Regions from separate parts of the Colwellia sp. SU-HH01172 genome, predicted to be linked through region 3. Evidence: predicted binding sites of a transcription regulator. Region 3 holds the regulator's gene; each other region holds the start of a gene.
The links. The regulator LexA, encoded in region 3, represses DNA repair genes until DNA is damaged. The targets are predictions, from matches to a motif close to TACTGTATNNNNATACAGTA.
Positions count from the first base shown of each region.

Region 1: a site for LexA is predicted at 1,032-1,051, ahead of ruvA (Holliday junction branch migration protein RuvA). Genes of this name have one in related genera too.
Region 2: a site for LexA is predicted at 1,156-1,175, ahead of dinB (DNA polymerase IV). Genes of this name have one in related genera too.

Region 1 is NZ_BAAJMB010000005.1:342,720-344,999, forward strand. Features, by position in the region: gene aspS (aspartate--tRNA ligase) at 1-310, shown strand, start outside; gene ruvC (crossover junction endodeoxyribonuclease RuvC) at 446-973, shown strand; gene ruvA (Holliday junction branch migration protein RuvA) at 1,094-1,711, shown strand; gene ruvB (Holliday junction branch migration DNA helicase RuvB) at 1,806-2,280, shown strand, end outside.
Region 2 is NZ_BAAJMB010000005.1:98,529-100,808, forward strand. Features, by position in the region: gene AC27JP_RS14045 (HupE/UreJ family protein) at 1-506, opposite strand, end outside; gene AC27JP_RS14050 (hypothetical protein) at 530-859, opposite strand; gene dinB (DNA polymerase IV) at 1,219-2,271, shown strand.
Region 3 is NZ_BAAJMB010000006.1:277,700-279,979, reverse strand. Features, by position in the region: gene AC27JP_RS16435 (HlyD family secretion protein) at 1-445, shown strand, start outside; gene lexA (transcriptional repressor LexA) at 651-1,265, shown strand; gene coxB (cytochrome c oxidase subunit II) at 1,862-2,280, shown strand, end outside.

The sequences.
Region 1 (2,280 bases), on a different contig from region 3:
AGACATGCAAGCAGCAGTATTTAGAATTTTAGGTATCAGTGACGAAGAAGCAGAAGAGAAGTTTGGCTTCTTACTCGAAGCATTGCAGTATGGTGCGCCACCACATGCAGGTTTAGCATTTGGTTTAGACCGTTTAGTGATGCTGATGACCGGGGCAAGTTCAATTCGCGATGTGATGGCATTCCCGAAAACAACGACTGCGGCATGTCCATTAACCAATGCGCCAGGCCAAGCAAATCCAGCGCAGCTAACTGAGCTAGGTATTACCCGCTTGCAAGAAGAGCCAGCAGCAGACGAACAAGCAGAATAATCTTTTGAAAAACATGCATATCAGCAACTAGCTGATAGCAGAGAAATAAAAACGCACCTATAAATGCTCTATTAGCTTTATCGGTGCGTTTTTTTTCATTAGAATTATTTCAGGCATTTAAAAGGCAAACTATTTGTGAGCATAATTTTAGGGATAGATCCCGGATCTCGGCTAACGGGCTACGGTGTTATTAAACAAAATGGTCGAAATTTTACCTATTTAGGCAGCGGCTGTATTAAAGCCATTGCTGCTGGTGATGATTTAGCGCTTCGACTACAAACCATATTTGCTGGCGTTAGTGAACTTATTTTGCAATTTCAACCGGATATGTTTGCCATTGAACAAGTGTTTATGGGCGTAAACCCTGGCGGAGCATTAAAGTTGGGGCAAGCACGAGGTGCAGCTATTGTTGCGGCAACCAATACCGGCCTTAGTATAGCTGAATATTCCGCGAGACAAATAAAGCAGTCAGTTGTTGGCACAGGCGCCGCCGATAAAGCGCAAGTGCAACATATGGTGAAAACTATTCTAAAGCTGCCAGGGACACCGCAGGCCGATGCCGCAGATGCATTAGCCGTCGCTTTGTGCCATGCCCACAGTCACGATTCCATTACTAAAATGTCAGGTCAAGCCAGTAAAACCGTGCGTGGACGTTTACGTTAGCAGTATTTATATCTAGGCGGGTTGCAGATATTGTTATAAAAATATCTTCGATAAACTTTACTGTATAAATATCTAGTGGTATGGTGGCGACATTATCTCTCTAAGTCAAAGGTTTCTGCAGTGATAGGACGTTTACGCGGTATTTTAATTGAAAAAACAGCTCCTGAAATTTTAATTGAATGTCATGGTATTGGCTACGAAGTGACCATGCCAATGACTAGTATTTATGCGCTACCTGAGCTAAATCAGGAAGCTACACTATATACTCACTTTGTCGTGCGAGAAGACGCACAGTTACTGTATGGTTTTGCCAATAAGGTTGAGCGTAAGTTATTTCGACTGTTAATCAAGGTTAACGGCGTAGGGCCCAAGTTAGCATTAGCGATACTGTCAGGAATGTCGGCAGAGCAATTTGTCAGTTGTGTTATTCATGACGACCTAACAACCATAGTGAAAATTCCAGGTGTTGGTAAAAAAACGGCCGAGCGTTTATTGGTTGAAATGCGTGATAGATTAAAAGATTGGCAAACTGATAGCAGCGATGCTTTATCTCATATGATGCCAATGGATGTTAAACAAGAAAATGCTTTTGTTAATGATTCTAAAGGTGATGCTATTAACGCGTTAGTGTCTTTAGGGTATAGTCAACAGCAAGCTGATAAAGCTGTTAAAGCAATATTTAGTGCTGAAAAAAGTAGCGAAGATTTAATTCGAGATGCCCTAAAGGCGATGTTATAAGTATTTACTTATGCATTATTTTTAGAATGAACTGTGAGCAATATTTAAATATAAAGCGTAACTTTCCAAAGTATGATTGTCCAAAGAGTAAACCATGATAGAAGCTGATCGATTAATTGAGCCTGTAGCAAGCCGCGAAGACGAAACGGTTGATAGAGCTATCAGACCAAAAATGTTGTCTGATTATACTGGTCAGGAGCATGTAAAGTCACAAATGGAAATTTTCATTGCCGCGGCATTGAAACGTGAAGAGCCACTTGATCACTTACTTATTTTTGGTCCACCGGGTTTAGGTAAAACCACATTAGCTAATATTGTTGCCAATGAAATGGGTGTTAGTATTCGAACTACTTCTGGACCCGTGCTAGAAAAAGCTGGTGATTTAGCGGCATTACTGACAAATCTTGAAGAAAATGATGTCTTGTTTATTGATGAAATTCACCGCTTAAGTCCTGTTGTTGAAGAAATACTCTATCCGGCAATGGAAGATTATCAACTTGATATTATGATTGGAGAAGGACCTGCAGCTCGTTCCATCAAACTTGATTTACCGCCTTTTACCTTAATTG
Region 2 (2,280 bases), on a different contig from region 3:
ATATTGAGTGCTTTTACCAACCTTGCATGATACCAAGGCTTTTTCATTACCGGCGCTAAACAGATAAAAGCAATCAAAATTACGCTGAGTTGTCCTAACTCAACACCAAGGTTAAATGATATTAAGCTTAAAACATATTGGCTTTTTGGCAGGCCAACATCACTTAATACTGAGGCAAAACCTAATCCATGCAATAAACCAAAGGCAAATATCACCGGCATGCGCATATGACTTTTAGTGTTAGATTTAGCACGATAGCAATTTTCTAAGGCGATGTACAAAATAGACAGGGCTATTAGTGGTTCAACAATTGAACTTGGCAGTTGCACTAGGCCATAAATACCTAATGCTAAGGTAATAGTGTGAGCTAGTGTAAACGCGGAAACTTGCCAAAGTAGGTTTGAAAAGGTTTTGGCAAATAAAAATAATGCGACCACAAAGAGGATATGGTCAAGACCGCGCGGTAGAATATGAATAAAACCTTGCACGATATAATCTTTTATCACTTTAAAAGACTGCGCAAAATGGCTTATTGGCTCGTTAGTAAGATCGCTAATTTGAAAGCTACACTGGATTTGTTTTTTGATACTAACTGATGTTGCGGTCTGACAACGGTTAAATGTACTTCTGAGAGCAGAGCAGGGAAGCGAACACTCTCTGAGGTCATGCCTTGAGGAATCTGGCCGCTGGTAGCTATTTCAGCTTGTGTGTTGATGGTTTTATCATCAGTAGAGAGAATTTGTTTTAATTGACTTAGTGATAAGCCAGTAAAATCGTTAATGTGCTGTTCTTCATTCTGCTTTGCATTAGAAAAATGCATTAAAGTTTGTTGAGATAACTCTTTATGGAGTTTATCCAAAAGCTGTTTTTGTTGACGAAAAGACAGCTGCTTTAAAGCCTTAATGACATCACTATCATCTCCCTTAATATCAAGGTATTTCTTTAAGAGGTGTAATATATCTACGGTTACTGTCAGTTGGATGTCTTACATAAAGGTTGGCATCCAATTTTCATATCAATATCTCTTTAACTTTTCTCCAATAAAACCGATTACTTTGGATCAAAATTTAATTAGCTCAGTAAAATAAATTACACTGAATATCATAATAGCGTTGCTATTTGGCTGCGAACTTGTGCCTAACAAAAAAAATGATATACTGTTTTTATATACAGCTTTTGTTTTGAAGGTATAAAATAGTGGCACTGGCAGCTAATAAGGTGAGAAAAATTATTCATGTTGATATGGATTGTTTTTATGCTGCCGTTGAAATGCGTGACAACCCAGCGTTACGTGATATTCCAATAGCTGTTGGCGGCAATAGTGCCCGCGGTGTATTGTGTACTTGCAACTATAAAGCACGCGAGTTTGGTGTTCGCTCTGCTATGCCTAATAGTCGAGCCAAAGCCTTGTGTCCTGACTTAATTATTATCGATGGCCGCATGTCGGTTTACCAGCAAGTCTCTCAACAAATTAGAGCTATATTTCTGCGTTATACCGATATTATTGAGCCACTATCTTTAGATGAAGCTTTTCTTGATGTGACAGACTCTGAACATTGTGCTGGCAGTGCGACGTTAATTGCTGAAAAAATTCGTGCTGAGATATTTCAGGAATTAGGTATCACGGCTTCTGCAGGGGTTGCACCAAACAAGTTTTTAGCAAAAATTGCCAGCGATGAAAACAAACCTAACGGGCAATGTGTTATTCCCCCTGATCAAGTCGATAATTTTGTTGCTGAATTGCCACTGAGAAAAATTCCAGGAATTGGCCCTAAAACCGGTGAAAAGCTGTTAGCGGCGGGGTTTGAAACTTGTGCAGATGTTAGGGCGAGTTCAGTGGCAAAGCTACATACTATTGTTGGTAAGTTTGCTAATTCATTATATATGCGAAGTTTTGGCATAGACCAAAGGGCGCTTGAAACAGAAAGAGTGCGAAAATCATTAGCCATTGAGACCACGCTTGCAGAGGATATTGACTCAATTGCGCAATGTCGCCAAATACTCAATAACTTATTTAGCAAACTGCTACTGCGCTTAGAAAAACATTCTGATCGCAGTATTGCCAAGCAAACCGTGAAAATTAAGTTTGCTGACTTTCAACAAACCACGGTTGATGTGCAGTCTAGCGAATGTCGAGAAGATGTTTTTATTGAATTGTTGCAACGAGCTATGACCCGTTCTGACAATAGAAAAGTGCGCTTAATCGGGCTTTCTTTAGGTTTTTCAAACAAAGACTGTAATGAGCAACAAAGCCAATTGCCACTGTTTTGATTCGAAGGG
Region 3 (2,280 bases):
CGCGTTACGACCAGGTGTACGAGCAGCCTCTTTACCACTTCGACCAGTAATGACTTTCATACCGAATGAAAAACGTGTTTTTGCTGGCTTGTTTTGGCAAAATTCATTATTAAAAATGAAAGCAGGGCTAGACGCAGAAGTGATTTTAGACAGCGTTCCTGGCCACGTCTTTAAAGGCAAACTGGTTCAGCTATTGCCTGCAATGTCAGAAGGTGAATTTCAAGTTAATGGCCAGCTAATTTCTGCTAATAGACTTGCTGCGCATGGTTTTGCTATTGGTCTTATTGAGCTAGAAGAAGACTTGTCGGATTATGGCTTACCTTTTGGTATTCAAGGTAAAGCTGTGGTGATAAATCATGATAGCGACCCGCTACATGTTTCTTTAATGAGACGGATTCTACTGCGAATGATGGGTTGGATTAATTATGTATACCCTATTAAGTAAAATGTAAGTTATTAGAGTAGCTACTAATATGGGGTCGTTTCAACCTAGCGATCACTACATTTATTGCCTATTCTATTATCAAAGCCTTTCTTGTTATATTGTTTATTTGTTCATCATTAATTCTTGCGTTTATTTACAGCCTGTATACAATGACAGTGATACTGTTTAAAAGTACAGGCTACCATAAGTTGCTTAAGGAAAAAATATGCGCCCTTTAACACCCAGACAACAGCAGATATTTGATCTGATCCGAGAAAAAATTTCTGATACAGGTATGCCACCAACACGAGCAGAAATTGCTGATTTTTTTGGTTTTAAATCAGCCAATGCCGCCGAAGAACATTTAAAAGCGTTAGCAAAAAAAGGTTATATTGAAATGTTACCAGGCACCTCCCGCGGTATTCGTTTAGCGGAAGAGTTTGTTGAGGAAGATGGTCTCCCCTTAATTGGTCGCGTCGCTGCTGGTGAACCAATACTTGCTCAAGAGCATGTTGAAGATCATTATAAAATTGACGGTAGTTTATTTCATCCTGTCGCTGATTATCTGCTACGTGTTAACGGCGAAAGTATGAAAGATATTGGTATCTTGGATGGTGACTTATTAGCGGTTCATCAAACAACTGACGTGAAAAATGGCCAAGTAATTGTTGCTCGAGTTGAAGATGATGTTACGGTTAAGCGCTTTAAACGTGAAGGTAACGTGGTTTATTTACATGCAGAAAATGAAGATTTTGAACCGATCGAAGTTGATTTAACTAGTCAACATTTTAATGTTGAAGGGATCGCTGTTGGCGTTATTCGTGCAGCTGATTGGATGTAAATTCTATTTTATCTCCTACTATCAAGGTTAACTTTTGTTTTATTATTGTGCAGGTTTCTAAAGGTGCTTATGTTTTAAACCTGCGCTTTCCCTTCTTTAAGTTTGTTTCCTTTCTTTAAGGTTTGTTTTTTAAGAATAATTATCATTCTTACTCCTGAAACGCTCAAATAGATTGTTTTTTATACGATTCTGATGTGAAGCTTTTATTAAATTTTCGGTATGATGATCACATGCTGAATAAAAATTAAACATATCTCTAAAGCCTTTAAAAATGCACAAAAAGCCCGGTTTAGGGTTATTACTCTATTGTATTTATTAACTTTTATTTTTTATGCTTTTTAAATTTTAAATTGACCCAGATCAAGTTTTAAGTAATTCTAGTCTAGAAAACGTACAAATATAACAATAGGGCGTATTTGACGACTGTTCAATATTACGCCACTTAAATAATAATAAATGTATGAGCAAAATCACTGGTTTATCACGATAAAAATATGATTAATTAGTTGTTTTGCCTTAAAGGGTGAAGGAGATGTCGAGTGAAAAGACGTAACCTAGGTTTGCTGTTGCTAGGGGGCTTGTTGTCTAGTTCAGTTATGGCAGATATGCCGCTGAACTTGACCAAAGGTGTTACGGAGGTTAGTAGAGATGTATATGACTTACATATGCTAGTGCTCTATATCTGTACTGCTATTGGTGTTGTGGTCTTTGGTGCAATGTTTTGGTCTATGGTATTTCACCGTAAATCAAAAGGTGTTAAACCAGCAACATTTCATGAAAGCACAAAAGTTGAAATTCTTTGGACGGCAATTCCAGTCGTAATTCTAATCGCTATGGCAGTGCCTGCCACTTATACGCTCATTGATATGGAAAATAATGATGATGCGGATCTGACAGTGCAAATTACCGGCTCTCAATGGAAGTGGCACTATAAATACTTCGATCAAGATATTGAATTCTATTCAGTACTTTCTACTCCTCGCGAACAATATGAAAATCAAAATGGCAGTTCAGC